2 regions of the Lysinibacillus sp. NPDC056959 genome follow, and region 2 is predicted to be linked to the other one. Evidence: predicted binding sites of a transcription regulator. Region 2 holds the regulator's gene; the other holds the start of a gene.
What was found. The regulator Rex, encoded in region 2, represses fermentation and respiration genes when NADH is low (regulators of the CRP and FNR family bind a similar motif). The targets are predictions, from matches to a motif close to TTGTGAAATATTTCACAA.
Positions count from the first base shown of each region.

Region 1: ACFTQ7_RS15165 (cytochrome ubiquinol oxidase subunit I) is a predicted target of Rex. The motif match lies at 9,201-9,218, and genes of this name have one in related genera.

Region 1 covers NZ_JBHURE010000013.1:31,620-42,586, reverse strand. The annotation lists gene ACFTQ7_RS15215 (methyl-accepting chemotaxis protein) at 1-595, shown strand, start outside; gene ACFTQ7_RS15210 (hypothetical protein) at 687-1,364, opposite strand; gene ACFTQ7_RS15205 (hypothetical protein) at 1,749-1,946, opposite strand; gene ACFTQ7_RS15200 (YehS family protein) at 2,260-2,754, opposite strand; gene ACFTQ7_RS15195 (alpha/beta-type small acid-soluble spore protein) at 2,961-3,158, shown strand; gene ACFTQ7_RS15190 (tRNA dihydrouridine synthase) at 3,248-4,216, opposite strand; gene ACFTQ7_RS15185 (hypothetical protein) at 4,717-4,905, opposite strand; gene rlmD (23S rRNA (uracil(1939)-C(5))-methyltransferase RlmD) at 4,905-6,278, opposite strand; gene cydS (cytochrome bd oxidase small subunit CydS family protein) at 6,446-6,568, opposite strand; gene ACFTQ7_RS15170 (cytochrome d ubiquinol oxidase subunit II) at 6,582-7,607, opposite strand; gene ACFTQ7_RS15165 (cytochrome ubiquinol oxidase subunit I) at 7,604-8,950, opposite strand; gene ACFTQ7_RS15160 (diacylglycerol kinase) at 9,500-10,417, opposite strand; gene ACFTQ7_RS15155 (thioredoxin family protein) at 10,543-10,967, opposite strand, start outside.
Region 2 covers NZ_JBHURE010000021.1:73,173-84,139, forward strand. The annotation lists gene groL (chaperonin GroEL) at 389-2,020, opposite strand; gene groES (co-chaperone GroES) at 2,170-2,454, opposite strand; gene ACFTQ7_RS19380 (CPBP family intramembrane glutamic endopeptidase) at 2,627-3,391, shown strand; gene tatC (twin-arginine translocase subunit TatC) at 3,495-4,316, opposite strand; gene ACFTQ7_RS19390 (twin-arginine translocase TatA/TatE family subunit) at 4,334-4,519, opposite strand; gene ACFTQ7_RS19395 (redox-sensing transcriptional repressor Rex) at 4,751-5,386, opposite strand; gene abc-f (ribosomal protection-like ABC-F family protein) at 5,612-7,555, shown strand; gene tsaD (tRNA (adenosine(37)-N6)-threonylcarbamoyltransferase complex transferase subunit TsaD) at 8,037-9,056, opposite strand; gene rimI (ribosomal protein S18-alanine N-acetyltransferase) at 9,053-9,505, opposite strand; gene tsaB (tRNA (adenosine(37)-N6)-threonylcarbamoyltransferase complex dimerization subunit type 1 TsaB) at 9,498-10,205, opposite strand; gene tsaE (tRNA (adenosine(37)-N6)-threonylcarbamoyltransferase complex ATPase subunit type 1 TsaE) at 10,202-10,651, opposite strand; gene ACFTQ7_RS19425 (hypothetical protein) at 10,943-10,967, opposite strand, start outside.

The DNA of each region.
Region 1 (10,967 bases), on a different contig from region 2:
GAAAAAAGTTGAAGGCTTAAATGTGCAGTCTGCGGAAATTTCCAAGCTTGTTTCTGTCATTGATGATATTTCAAATCAAACAAATTTACTGGCCTTAAACGCTGCCATCGAAGCAGCTCGCGCAGGTGAGCACGGAAAAGGTTTTGCAGTTGTAGCCGATGAAGTTCGGAAGCTTGCAGAAGAAGTACAGTATTCTGTCACGGATATTTCAACAATCGTCAACCGAATACAAGGTGAAACTGGCAATGTAACAACCGCTCTACAATCCGGCTACGAGGAAGTAAAAAGAGGAACTGTACAACTAAATCAAACAAATGAAACATTTGAACAAATTTCGGAAGCTGTTGAGGAAATGATTCTTAACATAAATACTATTTCAAGCAATTTACATAAAGTTGCTCAAAATTCCGAATCCATCAATGTCTCCATCGATGAAATGGCTTCTATTTCACAAGAGTCTGCAGCTGGTGTAGAACAAACAACAGCTACTGTAGAGGAAACAGCTGCTACTATGGAGGAAATTTCAAGGGGTGCAAATCATCTCGCTAATATGGCTGAAGAACTAAATAGCCAATTACAGCAATTTAAAATTTAAGGTTCAAGGTGATACCTGATCACTTCAGGGCGATTCCACTTAAAAAAGCTATCTCGACATTACGGTCGAGATAGCTTTTTTCACATTAATACTAATGCCTAATTGGTACCCTCTCCAGCTCATAGCGATTAATTATCACGCTAATCTTCTGAAACCATTCCTCACATAGCTCCAGCACTTCTTGATACTCATCCTCTTCTCTTGATAGAGGCTCACTGTTATCCATAATAACAAATTCTAAAATGGGGTCAGATAAATTATCAGCTACAATTTTCAACTTCAGCGAAGACATAGTGTCAGACTCAGAGTCCTCGTCGCCTAATTCCTCTTCTTCTATATCCATATCTTCACCAAGTAATAAACCACTTATGAAGTTATTGCTCGTCCTAGCAATGTACATGTCGTCCTCTACTATAGCTACTTCATATATTTTTCCGAATGGAATTTCTTTTTTTATCAAATCTTCTTCTAAATCTTCTCTACTTGCTAGGATAAGTGTATTTGTAGGTTCATTTAATAATAAAGCACTTAAACAATCATTTGAGATGATGCACTGTGTATGAGGGATAGCCATAAGCTCCTCCTCACTCGCCTCTTTCATTTCATTTAATGTATTGATATAGATAAATCGTTCTTTCACATACCGAAAAATTCCCGCTATTACTAACCCAAAGCCAATTAAAAAATATACCTTACTAAATATAGCTTCGACTGAATTTGCTAGTAATATATAGATCATCCCAAGAAATAAAATAAAAAAGGTTTTCATCCATCTACCACCCTCAAAAAGATAATCGATAGGATTATTTCATCCATATTAATAGAAATTTTATTCTAACGATTATCTTTTCATTCTTAATTTCTATAGGAATTATTTGCGCTACTATCATGAAACGGATTTTTCATCCATGCTTTCGTGTCAGCTTGTCGACATAAAAATAAAGATAAAATAATGTAAATCAATAAGCAAAGGTTGATTTCTACTCCGAGTTGACGCTTTCCACGCAAGTTAATCCAGCAGGGGGCGACGCATTGCTTTCGCTACAAAAGATATTTCCTTAAAAAGTTAAAACAGCTACAACATAATATTGTAGCTGTTACTATAATTTAAAATAATCAATTACCCCTAAATGATTATTCATATTAAAAATACTTATCCGTTTAGTGTCATGACTAAAACTGCCGGTATAAATGACACTGCAAACATACTCGCATACCACATAGATGTACGGCGTAATGAAAAACGAACTTGTTTCTTTTCTGCATAAAAAATGTCTATCATAATTGCAGCAACAACAAGTGGGATAGTAACACATGCGATAGCAACTAATAAAATTTTTAAACTGAACATAAAAGCACCCCTCTGTTCGTGAACATTTATTTTCCATCTTTGTGACAACTTTATGTCAATTTCAGTGTACACAATTCCGCCACAAATTGTCAACTACATTCGACTAAGAAAAACGTGATTTTTACAGAAATTTTTCGCCTTATTATAGATATTTACGTAAAAACCTCATAAATAAAGCAGCTACAAAATTGCAGCTGCTTTGTTCATGAGTAATTCATTGGCTATTCACTTAAATTTCCACTTGACTAAGATCAATAGAGAGCTGCGAACTCACGTTCTTTTTAATCAATAATATATTTTAGTTCGAGCCATTTTAGTCTCTATATTTATATGTTAACCCTCTTAAAAAATTCCTTACAAAGCGATCGCCACATTCTTTATAGTTACGATGGCTTGGAGTTCTTAAAATAGCACCTAATTCGCCTTTCGAGACGTTAACGCCACCATCATATAAAATATCGAGCATCTCCTCACTCGTTAAGGCTAAAGCTATCTTCACTTTCTTTAATAGCATATTATTAGGGCTTTCTTTTCCTGAAACAGGCGGTGGTCCTTCTGGCTGACCAGATTTAGGCTTTTGCGGACCTCGTTTAAATGTAATAAATCCATTTAAAAAAGCCTCTACCATTTTATTATTACATTTGATGTATTCTTCTGGTGCTTCTTCCTCATCATTAACTTTAATAAGCATGTTCAATACTTCTTCCTTCGTAAAGTCCATACCACCTAGCTTAAAAATTTCAACCATATCTTTATTTTTGATATCTAATGCATATCTTAAACGAATTAAAATATCATTGTTCGTCATTTAAAAAACCTCCATTTTAACTGTAAAGCGCTTCTAACAATCGTATCTTCTAGATTGAAGCATTACTTTATTATAGCAGAGACATTCACAATTTTAGCTAGCTTTCCAAAAGTTACTTTACTATAGTATTTAGAATACGCATTTTACTTTTTTAAATGTATGATTAGCCAACTCTCGACCATTCTAATCACAAGGAGGTGAGAAAAATGGCTAATCGTAGTTCAAATAAACTTCTAGTTCCTGGTGTACATGAAGCTGTTACTCAATTGAAGTATGAAATCGCACAAGAATTTAATGTACAATTAGGGCCAGAAGCCTCTTCTCGTGCAAACGGTTCAGTCGGAGGAGAAATTACAAAACGCCTTGTAGAAATGGCTGAAAAACGTTCAAAAGGTTTATTATAATAATAAATTTCAAAAAGAACGAATCCCTTTTATTTAATTGGAATTCGTTCTTTCATGTTTTTGCTATTACATCATTCTACCCATCCATCTCAATCAACATTGTTTGATTCAAAGTTATCAAGCAATGCACGCACTTCATCCGTTGATTTCGTGTTCATCAATTGATTTCTTAATTCACCAGCTCCACGGAATCCTTTGACATAAATTTTGAAAAAGCGATGAAGCCCAGAGATTGAACGTGGTAGTACTTCCGCATATTGATCTTGAAGATCCAGCTGCAGTCTTAAAAGATCAAGGTACTCTTTACTGCTATGCTCTTTCGGCTCTTTTTCAAAAGCAAAAGGATTTTTAAAAATACCTCGCCCGATCATAACGCCATCAATGCCATATTGTTCAGCAAGCTGCAGCCCAGTTTGACGGTCAGGAATGTCTCCATTAATTGTTAGCAACGTATTTGGTGCGATACGGTCACGTAATTTTTTGATTTCCGGAATTAGCTCCCAATGTGCATCTACTTGGCTCATTTCCTTTCTTGTACGTAAATGAATAGAAAGGTTCGCAATATCCTGTTTTAAAATATGCGTCAGCCACTCCTCCCACTCATTTACCTCTTTAAAGCCAAGTCGTGTCTTCACGCTGACAGGTAGTCCTCCTGCTTTTGCTGCTTGAATAAGCTCTGCCGCAACGTCTGGACGCAAAATAAGGCCACTACCTTTCCCTCTCGATGCTACATTCGGGACAGGACAACCCATATTTATATCGATGCCTTTAAAACCTAGCTCCGCCATACCAATACTCATTTGACGGAAATATTCGGGATTGTCTCCCCAAATATGTGCCACCATTGGCTGTTCATCTTCTGTAAAAATCAAACGGCCTCTCACACTTTTCATGCCCTCTGGATGACAATAGCTATCCGAGTTTGTAAACTCTGTGAAAAATACGTCCGGTTTACCGGCTTCACTTACTACATGACGAAAAACAACATCCGTCACATCTTCCATTGGTGCAAGTACAAAAAATGGTCGTGGTAAATCACGCCAAAAATTATCTATCATTTCAAACTCAATTCCTCTCAATATGGATACAACTTTAAACTCTCGGTCATAAAATATAAAGCCGAATGTTCCACTTCTTTTACACTTATATCATGCTCAATAACTGATTATCAAACACAAATACATATGACATTTATAATTTGTAAAAATCAGCTATGTTTATTTTAACGAAAATCGGTCCTTATAAACAAAAAGCAGATGGCATAGTTTTTTGAACTGAACCCCGAATAGTGGACACTTTATTCCAAAAACATAAAAAAGCAATTCAAGATAACGGTTAATTTATCATAAAGCAATCGAATTATAACCCTTTGATATCAAACCCACGTTCTTGAACTGCCTATTATAATGTTCTGATACCAATTATGAGGTGTATAATTTTAATCACATATATCAAAAGTAACCTCTTCTATTCAAGCATAAGATTCAACCAAAACCCTTCCATGCTTACACAAAAAGGATGGAATATTCACTCCATCCTTTCAGAGTTCTATCATTTACTAATCAATCACCCGAGCAACATCCCTACCACAAGTCTTGCACTTCCCCTTCAATACAGGGGCATATTCTCCCTCTTGTATCGTGTACTTCACAATTGTCGTTACACCACAATTGCCACAAAATACGTTTTTCACGAGCATTTCTCTGATATCTTTCGGGATAGAGAGCCATTTTTTTGCTGCGTCCATTATGATCGCTCCTTTAGAGTTAGTTTCGTAACAACCTCCACATGCGTCGAATGCGGGAACATATCCACAGGTTGAATCTCCTGTGTTTGATAGCCCCCATCCTCCAAAATTCGAAGGTCACGTGCTAGTGTAGCTGGATTACAGGACACATAAACAACACGCTTAGGACGTTGCTCTAAAATCGTCTGAAGAAGCGCCTCATCGCAGCCTTTGCGTGGTGGATCAACTACTAAAACATCCGCTTCTTTGCCTTCCTTATACCAACGTGGAATGACTTCTTCTGCTGGCCCAGCCTCGAAATACGTATTTGTAAACCTATTTAGTGCTGCATTGCGTTTTGCATCTTCAATCGCTTGTGGGACAATTTCTACACCCATAACAGCCTTTGCTTGTTGTGCAAGGAATAATGAAATTGTGCCGATACCACAGTAAGCATCAATTACTCGTTCATCGCCTTGTAAGTTAGCGTAGTCTAATGCTTGTTTGTATAGAACTTCCGTTTGCTCAGGGTTTACTTGATAAAATGAACGGGCTGAAATTTCAAAGCGAACATCGCCAATTGTATCAATAATAACGTCCTTGCCCCACAAATTTACGGTTTCATCACCGAAAATAACGTTCGTTTTGTCGCTATTAACGTTTTGCATAATGGATGTGACATTCGGGACAAGCTTCTGGATTGTCGCAACAGCAGCATCTTTTTGCGGGAATTTTTTCTTTTTAGTTACGAGAACAACCATCACTTCACCAGTTGCTCGTGCCTTACGAACAACTACGTGGCGCAGCATTCCCTCATGCGATAATTCGTTGTATGGTCGAACACCGATTGCCGCCAGTTCCTTTTTCAAACCTGCAAGAATAGCGTCCGCTTCTCCAGTCTGAATTAAGCATTGCTCCATATCCACAATGCTATGAGACTTCGTTTTGTAGAAACCAGCAATTGCTTGTCCTGCTTCATTTGAGGAGAAAGGTATTTGCGCTTTATTACGGTAATGCCAAGGCTCTTCCATGCCCTTCACTGGTAGAACAGGCGCATCAATTTTTCCAATGCGCTGCATGACATTACGCACCATGTTTTCTTTCCATTTTAACTGTCCTTCATAAGACAGGTGCTGTAATTGGCAGCCGCCACATTGTTTAAAATATTCACAAGGCGCATCTACACGATCTGATGATGGTTCGAGAATTTCTACGACCTTTGCAAAGCCATAGTTTTTTAACGTTTTTACAACATGTACTTCCGCCGTTTCACTAGGAAGTGCACCTTGGATAAATAATGGATAGCCATCGACCTTTGCGACGCCATTGCCATCATGTGTTAAATCTTCTATATAAACTGTTACTCGGTCATTCTTTTTCACGGGTGCTGACATTCGTACATCCTCCATTTCAATCTCTTTATTGTAGCATGTTGAGGCGGATGAAAAAAGAACTTGGCTTCATATTAGGCTCAAATGTGGTCGGCTCTCCTTCTAGACTGATCAGGTAAGACAAGCTCTCTTCAAACTGATCACCTTTACATGAGTAGAAAAAAGAGCCGCTATTCGCGACTCTTCCCCTCTTTCCTTACTGTATGGTAATCTCTAGGTGCCCACCAGAAAGCAGCAACTACACCTAGAATGACGACTATAAATGGTGCATAAAAAATCAAAAAACTTGTCATAGTTGTATCCCTCCTATGCGTGATTGTCTTCTTTTCCTGTCACATAATTTTTGTTGAAAAGGAATAATTTCAACAACAAGAACAGTGATGGAATAAGCAGACATAGTCCCAAAACAAACGCAATGACGAGCGCAATCGCCATTTGTGTACTAGTAAAGCTATCGTAAATTGTTAAATACGGATACAGTAAATATGGATATTGGGCAATTCCATATGCAAAGAATGCCACTGCAAATTGGGCAATCAATAAACTAACCGCAAGACCGTAATTTTTTCGCATCCATATTAACACTACAGTAATAATAAACAGCACGGCAGATATGGCAAACATCCACCATAAATTAACCATGTTATTGTAACTTTCAGGGTTAATGAATTTCATTTCGTACATAATGCCGAGCGCACTCACCATTAACGGTATTGCCCAAGCAAGTGCGTAATTTCGCATTAAATTTGTAGCTTCTCGATCCTTTGCTTTATGTGCATACCAAGTTAAAAACACGGCTGAAATATAAAGTACCGCTGCAATGCTCAACACGACAATACTCCAAGCAAACGGGCTCGTATACAACGTCCAAAAATTCAAGACTGGTTGCCCGTCAACAAGATCAACATAGCCACCAGCAGCAATCGCGAATACAACAGAGAGTGAGGCTGGAATGAGTAATCCTGTTATACCATACGTCAACGTGTAACCAATATGCCCACGTGCGCCATATGATTCAAATGCATAGTAGGAACCTCGTATTGCAAGAAGCACTAGCGAAATACTAACTGGAACAAGTAAAATCGTTCCATAATAGAAAGCTGTTTGTGGGAAAAATCCAACAATCCCCACAAAGAAGAATACTAAAAAGACATTGGTTACTTCCCAAACAGGTGATAAATAACGTTTAATAATATTCGTTAATATATGATTTTTTCCGATGAGTAGGCTGTAGGCATTAAAAAAGCCTGCACCAAAATCGATTGAAGCTACAATGACATAACCAAATAGGAAAATCCATAAAACTGAAATACCTAAAATCTCTAATGTCATAAGATGTCACCGCCTTTTTCATCATGGCGATCTTCTATTTCACGCTCAATTGGATTCTTTTTGAACATACGGACTAAAACTACAATACTTCCTATTCCCAATACAATATACACACCTGCAAACAATACCAGCATTAAATCCACATGGTTACTCGTTGTGGCTCCTTCTGGTGTTCGCATTAATCCACGTAATATCCAAGGCTGTCGTCCCACTTCTGCAAGCCACCATCCTGCTTCAATTGCAATAATGGAAAGTGGTCCACCTGCAACAACAATCCTTCTAAACCAACGGCTATGAATAAACTGCCAATCACGTGCTTTCCCGGTCACATAAAGCAGTGAAACGAGTGCCATGAACATGCCAATAAACACCATGAGATCAAAAAGGTAATGAATATACAGTGGTGGTCGATCTTCTTTTGCAAATTGATCTAAACCAATTACCTCTGCATTTGGATTATTATGTGCTAAAACACTCAAAGCATAAGGTACTTTAATAGCATATTTTACTTCTTCACCATCTAATACACCCAATAGTATAAGAGAGGCTTTATCTTCCGTTTCAAAGTGCCACTCAGCTGCAGCTAATTTTTCTGGTTGATATTCAGCTAAATATTTCCCTGAAAAGTCTCCAATAATCGCTGCTGCAATAGAGAAAATCAGACCAATCTTCATAAGTAGGTATAAAGATTTTTTATGGTATACATGCTTTGAACCTCTAAGTAAACGGTATCCTGCAATGGATGCTAACACAAATGCGGCCGTCATGTAGGCTGTAACGAGTACATGTGCCACCTTTGTCGGCATCGCTGGATTAAACATCGCTAAAAAAGGTTGAATATTTACAAGCTGTCCGTCTACAATGTCAAATCCTTGTGGTGCATTCATAAACGCATTGACAATTGTAATAAACACAGCTGACATTGATGCACCGACAGCTACCGGAATTAATAGTAGCATATGCTTTTTCTGACTATCGAAGCGATCCCAAGTATATAAGTAGATGCCTAGGAAGATGGCTTCAAAGAAAAATGCAAACGTTTCCAAGAAAAGTGGTAATGCAATCGTTTGGCCAGCAAGTTGCATAAAATTCGGCCATAGTAAAGACAACTGTAAGCCAATTGCTGTCCCTGTTACAACTCCGACGGCAACTGTAATAACAAAGCCGCGCGCCCAACGTCTTGCCATTAAAATATAGTGCTCATCATTCTTTTTATACCCAGTCCATTGTGCGATCATAATCATTAATGGGACACCAACACCAATCGTTGCATAAATAATATGGAACGATAAAGTTAGCTCCGTTAATGCTCTACTCCAAAAGACTGCTGATTCATTCACCATTTCATTGCCCCCCTAACCTCCAAATATTCTTCCTAGTATGGAAAGTAGCATGATAATTGCAACACCAAAGCTTAGCCAAATAAGCTTTCTTTCCTGTGACTTATACAACGGCAACACTTCCTTTCCCTTATCCATACCCCCATTTTCCACTATTGCAACGAAAAAAACCTTAATAATGGACCGGATTTTCGGCCTATTATTAAGGTTTCAAATTTTGTTCAAGTATTATACTCACATTTGCCAAACATTTTTCTTAATTCATTCACAATACCATTTAAAGGATAATAATGTTCATATATATGGATTTTAACCCATTAATATGAATCATCACCAAAACGTGTGGTTGATTTCCGTTCCGACTTGGCGCTTTATAGCTGCCGCTTCGCTTTCGCGAAGAGCTTCCTGAGGGCGTCCACCCGTAACGAAGATCAACTTATTTACATAGTAAACGTTTTATCAAAAGTTACTCACAACTTTAAGTGATGAACCATTAATCTCCACAAAAATAAACAGGACTATACCTAAAATTAAGCAGAGTCCTTTTTATGTTTATTGGATACGGTCTTCCTCACGCATATCTGCTAGTGGAACAAAAATTTCAATATGACGCTTTAAGTTTTCAAATGTTGCAGGCGCGTCCCCACCATACTCACCATCTAGGTTTAAATGAATTTCATCTTCAGTAGATACTTTGACGACACTTGCCTTTTTATAAATTACACGATCATCATTTAAATGCTCGCCTCTTAATGCCATCGCAGCAAGCTGAATAAATTCAGGCAGGTTTACTTTTTTCAATACGATTAAAGTAAAGTAGCCATCATTAATACTTGCGTCTGGTGCAAGTTTTTCAAAGCCTCCCACCGAATTTGTTAAACCACATAAAAACATCATAGCATCCCCATCAAACACTTCGCCATCGTATTCAATACGCATGTGAGAAGCTTTAATCGATGGGATCATTTCCACTGCTTTTAAGTAATAAGCTAACTGTCCTAGCATTGTTTTCATTTTACTTGGCACTTCATAAGTTAATTCTGTAATACGTCCGCCAGCAGCAATATTGATGAAATAGCGTTCCCCATTTAATAAACCAACATCTACTGGTAACGATTCCCCTTTAATAATAATGTCAACGGCAGCTTCAATATTTCGAGGAATGTGCACAGCACGGGCAAAGTCATTCGTTGTGCCCATCGGAATTAGACCTACTTTCGGCCGGTTCTCAAATGGACTTACACCTGCAACAACTTCGTTTAATGTGCCATCTCCACCAACTGCAATAATTATATCAAAGCCACGTTCTACTGCATTTTTTGCAGCAATGGTCGCATCGCCTTCACAGGTTGTTGCGTGACAAGATGTCTCATAGCCTGCTACCTCTAATTTTGCCAATACTTCTGGTAGATGCTTTTTAAACACTTCACGCCCAGATGTAGGATTATAAATGATTCTTGCTCGTTTCATAACATACCTTCCTGCTTCATAAGATTCTATTTCTTCCAACGAATTATTCTTTTAAATGTTGCATTGAAGTCAACAATAGCAAGGCATGTCCTCATTTTTCTGACATGCAGCCTTGTGATTTACAATTATTGCAATGCAGCTTTTACTTGCTTTTTAAAATCCTCGTAAACATATGTCCAATATGATTTATTCGTCATATTCTCTTCACGAATTTCTGCATATAGCGCTTTTTGTGCATCTTCAAATGTAGGATCTTCTTTATCAGGCAAAGTAGCTCGTTTACTAACTACTAGTTCCTGTAATTCTGGTGCTCGTGGTCCCCATTTTCCAACGACCTGACCAGCATCATCTAATAAAATATAAACTGGAATTGCACGGCCACCGTTTGTTAAATAACGATCAATCAAATCTGTATCCGCATCACGTAATACTGCGCGCATGTCTAGTTCTGCTGCCTCTGCAACTCGGCGAATGATTGGATTGTTTAACATCGCGTCCCCGCACCAGTCCTCAGTAATTGTTAATATTTTTGGTTGCTTATTCTTCAATA
Region 2 (10,967 bases):
ATCAACCTGATAGCAATACATGCAACCAAGTATGCACTAGCTAATTTTCGAATCGTCTGTGCGTGCGCTGGTTCAATCTCCTAATAGCTCCTTTTGATTCACAGAACTCTACAAAAGGAAGAAGCAACTGCTTGTAGTTTTGAATATTCACCTCTGTTGTATTCTTAAATCTTCTGTCTGCTATGAAGTCCTCGTAAGCAAATTTTAATAGCATAGAAAAAACCACTCCTCATAATTATTAAAAATCATGAGAAGTGGTAGTTGCTTTGTATTTTAATTGTGAGTAACACTACTTCACAAAAAGAAGTGTTGCAACGTGGATTTCAAGGCTCTCTAGAGGCGAAATCATCAACCTTCAAAAGCTGTGTAAACCCTTGCTACGAAAGGATTACATCATTCCTGGCATGCCGCCCATACCAGACATGTCTGGCATTGCTGATGCTGGTTCTGGAATATCTGCTACTACTGCTTCTGTTGTTAAGAATAGAGCTGCTACAGATGCTGCGTTTTGTAAAGCTGAACGAGTTACTTTCGCTGGGTCTACTACGCCCGCTTCAATCATGTTTACCCATTCGCCTGTCGCAGCGTTGAAACCTACACCGATTGCTTCACGTTTTAGACGATCCACAATAATTGAGCCTTCAAGACCTGCGTTGTTTGCGATTTGACGTACTGGCTCTTCTAAAGCACGTAGAACAATTTTCACACCTGTTGCTACGTCGCCTTCTTCTGCATCCGCAACTTTTTCAACTGCTGCATATACGTTAAGAAGTGCAGTACCACCACCTGATACAATACCTTCTTCAACTGCTGCACGAGTTGAGTTAAGAGCATCTTCAATGCGAAGTTTGCGTTCTTTTAGTTCTGTTTCTGTTGCAGCACCAACTTTGATTACTGCTACGCCACCTGCTAATTTTGCAAGGCGTTCTTGTAATTTTTCTTTATCGAATTCTGAAGTTGTTTCAGCAAGCTGAGCACGGATTTGACCAATACGGCCTTCGATTGCATCTGCACCGCCAACACCTTCTACGATTGTTGTATTATCTTTTGTCACAACCACTTTTGCAGCGCGACCAAGTGATGTAATATCAGCTGATTTAAGATCTAAGCCTAATTCTTCTGTAATTACTTGACCACCTGTTAAAATTGCGATATCTTCTAGCATTGCTTTACGACGGTCACCAAATCCTGGCGCTTTAACCGCTACAGCATTGAATGTACCACGAAGCTTGTTCACTACAAGTGTTGCAAGAGCTTCCCCTTCAACATCTTCAGCAATGATTAACAGTGGACGACCTTGTTGTACCACTTGTTCCAATAATGGTAATACTTCTTGGATGTTTGTAATTTTTTTATCAGTAATTAAAATATATGGATTATCTAATACAGCTTCCATTTTATCTGTATCTGTTACCATGTAGTGTGATGCATACCCACGGTCGAATTGCATACCTTCAACTACATCAAGCTCAGTTGTGAAGCCTTTAGATTCTTCAATTGTAATAACTCCGTCGTTACCCACACGTTCCATTGCTTCTGCAATTAATTGCCCTACTTCATCATCAGCAGCAGAGATAGCCGCAACCTGTGCGATTTCCTCTTTGTTGCTTACTGGACGAGAAATAGCGTTTAATTCTGTAAGGGCCGCTACAACTGCTTTGTCAATCCCTTTACGAATGCCTACAGGGTTTGCACCAGCTGTTACGTTTTTTAAGCCTTCACGAATAATAGCTTGAGCTAATACTGTTGCAGTTGTTGTACCGTCACCAGCGATCTCGTTCGTTTTAGAAGCAACTTCTGCTACTAATTTTGCACCCATGTTTTCGTATGGATTTTCTAGCTCGATTTCTTTTGCAATTGTTACACCATCATTTGTAATAAGTGGTGAACCGAATTTTTTTTCTAAAACTACGTTACGACCTTTTGGCCCTAGAGTAATTTTTACCGCGTTTGCTAATTTATCTACACCTTGTAGCATTAATGAACGAGCGTCTTCTGAGAATTTAATATCTTTTGCCATTTGAATTTACCCTCCTGAAATGGAATATTCGTTAAGCTTCATCAATATATTTATAAAAATTTCGCCATACTGTCATTGTCACCTATTCATTTGTTTATCTGTGACAATGACTAAAGGTATTAACTTTAATAAACTAAAAAAGTATGAACTTATTCAATAATTGCAAGAATATCGCTTTCGCGTAAAATTAGGTATTCATTACCTTCATATTTAACTTCTGTACCAGAGTATTTAGAGAAAATAATGCGGTCGTCAACTTTAACGTCAAGCTCTACACGTTGTCCGTTCTCTAATATACGACCTGTCCCAACTGCTACAATTTTACCTTCTTGTGGCTTTTCTTTTGCAGAGTCTGGCAGTACAATACCGAATGCAGATTTTTCTTCTACCTCGATTAGTTCGATTACAATACGATCTCCTAGTGGTCTTAACAAGTGAAACAACCTCCTATTAATTAAATATAAGATTAAGTCTATTAGCACTCTACCCATACGAGTGCTAATACAATTATTATGATAATCAATCACACTTTTTTTTGCAAGTCAGAACTTCGAAAAATTTTGTTTTCTTTCCATATTCCTCTACAATAGAAAGGTAGCATAATGAATGGAAAGGATTTTGACTGTGAACAATTCTACAAAAATAAATAAGCATAAAAAAACAGCCCTTTATGTTTTAGTGATTTATATCGTCATGCATTTATCAGGGATATTGCTAGCAAAACCGTTTCACAAGCTTGTTATGAGTACGACTGGTTTACCTAGCGAGCAAGCTGCTCCGCTTACGCAAGGCTGGTATATTGCACTTAGCTTTGCCATTGCGTTAATTCTAAGCTTAATCCTAACATCTCGCGATAAAGCGTTTTGGGATATTTATAAAGGGAAGAAAGAAACGATACCACTGTCCATTATGTGGGGATTTATTGGTTTCTTCTTAGTTTTCTTTGGCCAAATGATTGGCGCAGCGATCGAAATGGCTATATTCGGTATCCAAGGTGGATCGCAAAACACAGCTGATATTGTAGCTATTGCAAAAGGTGCTCCTATTGCGATATTAGCGATAGTTGTTTTTGGACCCATATTAGAAGAGTTCGTCTTCCGTCGTGTTATTTTCGGATCGCTTGTCCAAACAACTAATTTCTGGATAGCCGGTATAGTAAGCGCCATTTTCTTTGCTCTTATTCATATGGACTTCTCACATATCTTGCTTTATACAATTTGTGGATTGATCTTTGCCTTCTTATATCACAAAACAAAACGCATTTGGACGTCCATTATCGCCCATGTCATGCTGAACGGTTTTGTGACACTTGTACAATTGTATGCAGAACCATTGCAAAAGTTTCTTCAAGAACTAGAAAAAATGCAATAAAAATCAGCGGGTGTTTAGACACCCGCCGAAAAGAAGTTAAATTTACCTGTATCTATCACGACAAAAAAGCTCGATGCTACTAATTAGCATCGAGCTTCTATTATTATTGATTCAGTTCTTCGATTTGACGTCTCTGCTGTTCAAGTGCCTCTTCTATCTGACGTTTTTGCTCAGCTTCTTGTTCTTCCTTCATTCGCATTTCCTCTGATTTTAAGTATTTCTTATAGCCAATACGAGAAATCATAATGCTAATTTCATAAAGAACAAACAACGGTACTGAAACCATTAAGTGCGAAGCTAATTCAGGTGGCGCGATTAGTGCAGCACATACAAATAAACCAAAGTATGAATACTTACGAATACGAATTAGTAACTCAGGAGATAAAATCCCAATACGTGAAAAGAACAAGACTACAATCGGTAATTGGAAAAGGAAACCAAAAGGTATTGTAAGCTTAAATAAAAACGAAAAATATTCATGTATGCCAATTGTTTGTTGAATTTCTAAATCGTTTGATAAATTCATCATAAACTTTATGACATAAGGGAATAGTAAAAAATATGAAAAAGACAGCCCTGCTAAAAACAATAAAAATGAATACGGTATATAGCTTAAAGTTGCTTTTCGTTCTACGTCCCTTAATCCAGGGCTAATAAAAGCCCACAATTGATACATCAATACCGGTGAGGATAGGATAAATGCTATTAAAAAAACTACTTGGATATAAATTGCAAGTGGTGTTACTACATCAAATGCATGGAGCTCTATATTATAATTCGCTCCAGTACTTTGAAGATATTTAACAAGCGGCTTTGCAACAAAGAAGCCGCCAGCCATAGCTAGAACAAAGAAAACGGCAACAATGAAAAGCCGTTTTCTTAATTCTTCTATATGTTCAATGACAGTTAGATCTCTTGGATTCATTCCTCAAACATCCTAACTTACTTATCTAATTCTTTCTTTTTCTTGTCATCATCATCTTCGTCGGCTAAACCTTTAGTAGCATTTTTGAATTCACGTAATGTTGAACCAAATGCTTTACCAAGCTCTGGTAACTTTTTAGGACCAAAAATTAGTAATGCGACAATTCCGATAATAATGAGGCTCATAGGACCAATACCACCCATTAAAGCCACCTCCTCTTTATATCCATCATTTTAACGTATATTTCGCCATTTTGCTAACTAATTATATGTGAAAGTTTTTCGTCATTCTCTCAATTTTATACTTACTTCTATTTAACAGAAACTGTGAGCTATGCTATCAATTATGCCTAGGTCTAATTGCGTCCTAAGGCTTTAACTTCTTTCAGCGGGCGTTTGTACACCCGCTGAAAGAAGTTAAATTATGTACAATGATCACTCTTCCTGATTACGAATTAAATAAATAAGCGCCTGCAACTCTACCGACAAATCAATTGTTAAAAGTTGCATTTTATCTGGTACAGTAATACGCTCTGGCGTAAAGTTCAAAATTCCTTTTGCGTTCATCACTGCTAATCTATCAGCCATTTTCTGTGCAGAGCGTGGTGAAACTGTTAAAATTGCAAGCTCCGCTCCATATTCCGCATATTTTTCTTCCAATAAGTCAGGGTGAAAAACAGGAATATTGCTAATCATTTTCCCTTCTTTTGGGGCCTTCGAGTCAAATGCAACAACGATATGAGTATTGTGGTTTTTTTGAAAATTATATTTTAATAAAGCACTACCTAAATTCCCTACACCAATTAACGCAACCTTTGTCGCTTCATGTTGATCGAGCGTTTGGCTAAAAAATTGTAAGAGATGCTGCACATCATAGCCATATCCCTTTTTCCCAAGAGCACCAAAATAAGAAAAATCTCGGCGAATAGTTGCAGAATCAATTTTCATCGCTTCACTTAGTTCCTTCGACGAAATGCGTTCCATGCCTTCTTGTGCAAAGTTTTGGATAAAACGATAGTAAAGAGGAAGTCTTTTCGTAGTGGCTTGTGGAATTTTCAACTCTTGTTTCAAACTTTTTCCTCCTTAAAATGTATCAAGTTCTATTTATGATACAGGCTTTATATTTCTAAATTTATAATATTCACTAGAGGATTTCCCTTTATTTAATGGCGCTTTTACGCCACTAAATAAAGGGAAATCGTTTCAATCTTACATGACAGCTTGGAATAAGTAAAGCATCGACATTGCAAGCCAATCGCTCATCCATTACACTAAGGAAGAATTGAGGTGTCAAGAATGATTGTTTTACAGGTCAATCAACTATATAAATCCTTCATTGCAGATGAAATTTTAAGTGGCGTAAAATTAGAAGTTCAACATCGTGACCGAGTTGCATTAGTAGGTCGTAACGGTGCGGGTAAATCCACTTTACTTAAAATTATTGCTGGTCAAATGTCATATGACTCTGGCGATATTATTATCCCGAAAGGTATACAAATTGGATACTTAGAGCAGCATGCTGGTTTAAACTCGACATTGTCGATTTGGGATGAAATGATGACAATTTTTGAGCCGCTTATTGCCCAAGAACAAACGCTACGATCATTAGAACAACAAATGGCCGACCCAGCTGTTTATGAAAACCCTACTATATATGCAAAAATAATGTCTGAATACGATCATTTGCAGCATAATTTTAAGGATGCGGGTGGCTATCAATATGAATCGGATACACGATCCGTGCTTCATGGTATGCAGTTTTATCCTGAGGATTACCAAAAGTCAATTAGCTCACTATCAGGGGGACAACGGACTCGGTTAGCACTTGCTAAGCTTCTTTTAAGTAAGCCTGACCTATTAATCCTTGATGAACCTACTAACCATTTAGATATTGAAACCCTTTCTTGGTTGGAATCATATTTAAAGGGTTATGAAGGGGCTATTCTAATTGTTTCCCATGACCGCTACTTCTTAGACCAGGTTGTTTCCATTGTCTACGAAGTATCTCGTCATCGCGTCACAAAATATACAGGCAATTATAGTGCCTATTTAGATGAGAAAGCGAAAAATTATGAGCGTGATTTGAAGCTATATGAACGTCAGCAAGATGAAAAGGCCAAGCTTGAGGAATTTATTCAAAAAAATATTGCTCGTGCTTCTACTACAAAAATGGCACAAAGTCGTCGTAAAATGCTCGAACGAACAGAATGGATGGACTCCCCTGAAGGTGATGAAAAGTCAGCAAGCTTCGGTTTTACAATTGAACGTCAAAGTGGTAACGATGTATTATCTATCGATGACTTAACGATAGGTTATGGCGATAAGAAAATATCAAGTGGCATCACACTACGCACTTTCCGAGAAGATCGCATTGCACTTGTTGGACCAAATGGTGTTGGTAAATCCACTTTATTAAAAACCATTGTCAAAGATTTGCTACCATTCACTGGAGAGATTCGCTATGGTACAAATGTTCAAATTGGTTACTATGATCAAGAGCAGGCAAAGCTATCGAGCAATAAAAGTGTTTTAAAAGAGCTATGGGATGAATGGCCTTTAATGAATGAAAAGGATATTCGCACAGTGCTAGGCCGCTTCTTATTCAGTGGAGTTGATGTAGATAAAACCGTGTCGTCTTTATCTGGTGGAGAAAAGGCCAGACTTGCATTAGCTAAGTTGATGATGCAAAAGGCAAATCTCTTAATTCTTGATGAGCCTACCAATCACTTAGACTTAGATAGTAAAGAGATACTGGAAAACGCACTTATTGATTATCCTGGAACGCTCTTATTCGTATCGCATGACCGATATTTTATCAATCGAATCGCTACTAAAGTAATCGAACTGTCTGGTGATGGTTCCTTTGAGTACTTAGGTGACTATGATTATTTTCTTGAGAAAAAACAAGAGTTACTAGAAATCGCCCAAATGAAGGCTGCTGCTCAACCTCAAGCGCAAGCTGATGTACCTGAGAAAATCTCTACCTCTAAAATTGATAAAGAGGCTAAAAAACGAGAACGTCAAATTAGACGCACGCTTGAGGAACTAGAAGGGAAAATGCAGCAAGAAAATCTTGAAATAGCTCGCTTAGAGGAAGCTCTTTGTGATCCTGAGATTTTCACAGACCACGAAAAAATCACACAGCTCCAGGATGAATTATCCACTTCTAAAGAACAGTACGAGTTATTTGAAATGGAATGGCTTGAGCTAAGTGAGGAACTTGAAAATATTACCTTATAATATATCCCCTACCGAACTTCTATCTTTACAGTGGTAGTATTGTAAAGCCATGTGCCTTGTCACATGGCTTTTTACTTTACTCGTCTTCATTTTTCATATATATTGGTCAAGTGCTATTTTTCGACAAAAAATGCCCACAACTTTATTCACACTATAAAACTAGTAATACCAACATATCAACAGACTTTTCCACATTGTCCACAATTCAAAAATATTTTATTCACATGATTCTGTGCAAAACAGGCTACTATATATTGAATAATCACAAGTTATGCACAAGTTATCAACATTTTGTGCATAAGTACGGATGTTCGCTCTTTTATTTTCGTCTTGCCTGTGGATAATTTTCTGAAAAATTTGTCAACTGATAAGATTTATATTTTCTTATGTCCACTGTTTTCTCAACATTTTTTTCATAAAAGCAAAAAAGAGGTGTTTTAGAATTAAATCTAAAAAACCTCTTTCTCTATAGTGAAAGCATTTACACCCAGGATTTTAACTCCATTCCAGGGCGACCGTTCATTGATAAATTGCCTCGAATATTCGTTTCAAACATAGGTGTTGCTGCTGCCCCTATCATAGCGGCATTATCTGTACACAGCTTTAATGGCGGTACATACAGCGGGATACCTTCTTCCGCAAAAACAGACTCAAGTGATGTACGTAAGCCTTTATTTGCCGCTACACCTCCAGCTGCAATAACTTGTTTCACTTTATATTCACGTGCTGCCCGTAATGTTTTAGCTGTTAGCACTTCAACTACGCTATCCTGAAATCCTTTGGCTACGGCAGTCGGAGAAATCTCATCTCCACGCTGATCCATATTATGCTTATAATTAATAACTGCTGATTTTAAACCGCTAAAGCTAAAATCATAAGAATCTTCCTCTAACCACACTCGTGGGAAGGTTACAGCCTCATCTCCCTCGTGTGCTAGCTTGTCAATACGTGGACCACCTGGATACGGTAAGCCTAAAACACGTGCAACCTTATCATAAGCTTCACCGGCTGCATCATCTCTCGTTTCACCAATGACTTCAAAAGATCCATGTTCTTTCATATAAACTAGCTCTGTATGGCCACCTGATACAACTAGTGCTAATAATGGGAATTCCATCGGCTGCACGAGTGCGTTAGCATATATATGTCCAGCTATATGATGCACACCGATTATCGGTAAATCATTGGCAAATGCAAAAGCCTTCGCTGCATTAATCCCAATTAACAATGCACCTACAAGACCAGGACCTTCAGTAACTGCCACAGCGTCTAAATCAGTTGGCTTCATATTTGCCTGTGCTAATGCTTCTTCAATAACCACTGTAATTTGCTCAACATGATGACGAGATGCAATTTCAGGTACAACCCCACCAAATCGTTTATGACTTTCTATTTGAGATGCAACCACATTTGAAACAATTTCAGTGCCATTTCGAATAATCGCTGCTGCTGTTTCATCACAGCTTGATTCTATTGCTAATATAATTCGATCTTCCATCATAAATTCACCCACATGACAAGGGCATCCTCCCCGTTATCTGTATAATAGCCTTTACGTATGCCACCGTCTTGGAAATCAAGCTTTCGATAAAGATTTTGAGCAACTGTATTTGTCACTCGTACCTCTAAACTCATGACTTCCATACTATGGTCTTTCGCAATACGCATTGCCTCTCGCATTAATCCTTCACCAATTCCGTGACCGCGAGCAGCATCTATAACGGCTACGTTCGTAATTTGCGCTGCGTCTATAACCATCCACATGCCACAAAAACCGATAATGTTATTAAATTCATCTATAGCTAGCACATAATGTGCATACTGATTTTCATGCACTTCATAATAAAAAGAGTCTAACGTCCATGGCGTAGAAAATGTAGCAAGCTCAATTTCATACACTACTGGGACATCTTCAGATACCATTTTACGATATATTACATTACTACTCATGTGCCTTCTCCTTTTGTTCCTTCAGCCAATTCGCCTCCGCCTCTGCAATACGTTTGTATTGCGGGACAAAATGATGAACAGCCTCCACACTTGGTAGCTCCACTTTCGTCGCTAATCGAACTGTTTCACTTGCTCTTGGCAAGTCATGACTAAACGGTATGCGTTGAGCATAGTCACCTAACACCTCTACGATTTTATACCAAAAAATATCTACATCTACTCCAACAAATAAAATCGGTGCCTCTAAAGCCTGTAAACGCTCTAATAAGCCATCAATATGATCGTGATAATCATCTATAATTGTTTCAAGCTCACGACCTTTATAAACGGCCGTATAAACATTGCCTCTTCGCGCATCAAAAACAGGACAAATAAATCCATCATATAGTGCTGCATTTGCGGCTAATGACTTTAAGCTAGATATTCCAACTAAAGGCTTTTTCAATGTCCATGCTAATGTTTTTGCAAGCGTCACACCTATTCGTACACCTGTATAAGAACCAGGTCCTTCTGATACAGCAATCGCATCCAACTCGCTTGGCTTTATGCCAGCGTTTGCTAGCACTTCTTCAATGGCTGGCATAGCACCTGCCGAATGCGTTAATTTTATATTTTGTACAATCTCTGCGACCACTTTACCGTCCCTTATTACAGCAATAGAAAGTGGTGCATTCGCTGTTTCAATCCCTAACCAAATCATTTCATTAGCTCCTCACATAATGCCTCATATCGCTTTCCAAGAGGTGTTAATACAAATCGTCGTTGATTTTCTCCCATTCGGTAAATTTCTATTCCAAGGCGCTCCTGTGGTAAATCCTGTTCAATCAAATGAGCCCACTCGACAACTGATACCGCATCACCATAAAATAGTTCGTCCCATCCAAGGTCTTCATCGCTTTCTGCTAAACGATAAACATCTAAATGATTAAATGGTAAACGCCCCTCATATTGCTTTACAATCGTAAACGTCGGGCTATTGACTGTCCTCTTCACACCAAGCCCCTTCGCTAATGCTTTCGTAAATGTCGTCTTGCCTGCGCCCAAATCACCCTCTAATGTAATTGTATCCTGGGCTTCTAGTAAGCTTGCTAGCTTCAGCGCAAAATGCTCAGTATCATCAAGTGAATTCATTATTTTTTCATACATCATCTCTTTTTCCTCTCCTAGCTCCATTACTTCTAGTTTACCGAAACAAGCGTAAATGTTCAAAGCATCCAATGGATTTTAAAAAAAAACAATTACACCTTGGCGTAATTGTTGCAGCTTGTCGACAAAAAGAATATAAATTACTGTATATCGAATTAATAAAAGTGATATTCACTCAAGTTGGTGCTCATCATAGGATGGGTCGATAAGGTGAAACTACTAATCAATTATGCCTTGGTGTAATTATCGCTATCGCTACTAAAACATGTGCAAAATGAAGAGACAACATCCTTATAAAAAGAAGTGCTTATTTTTT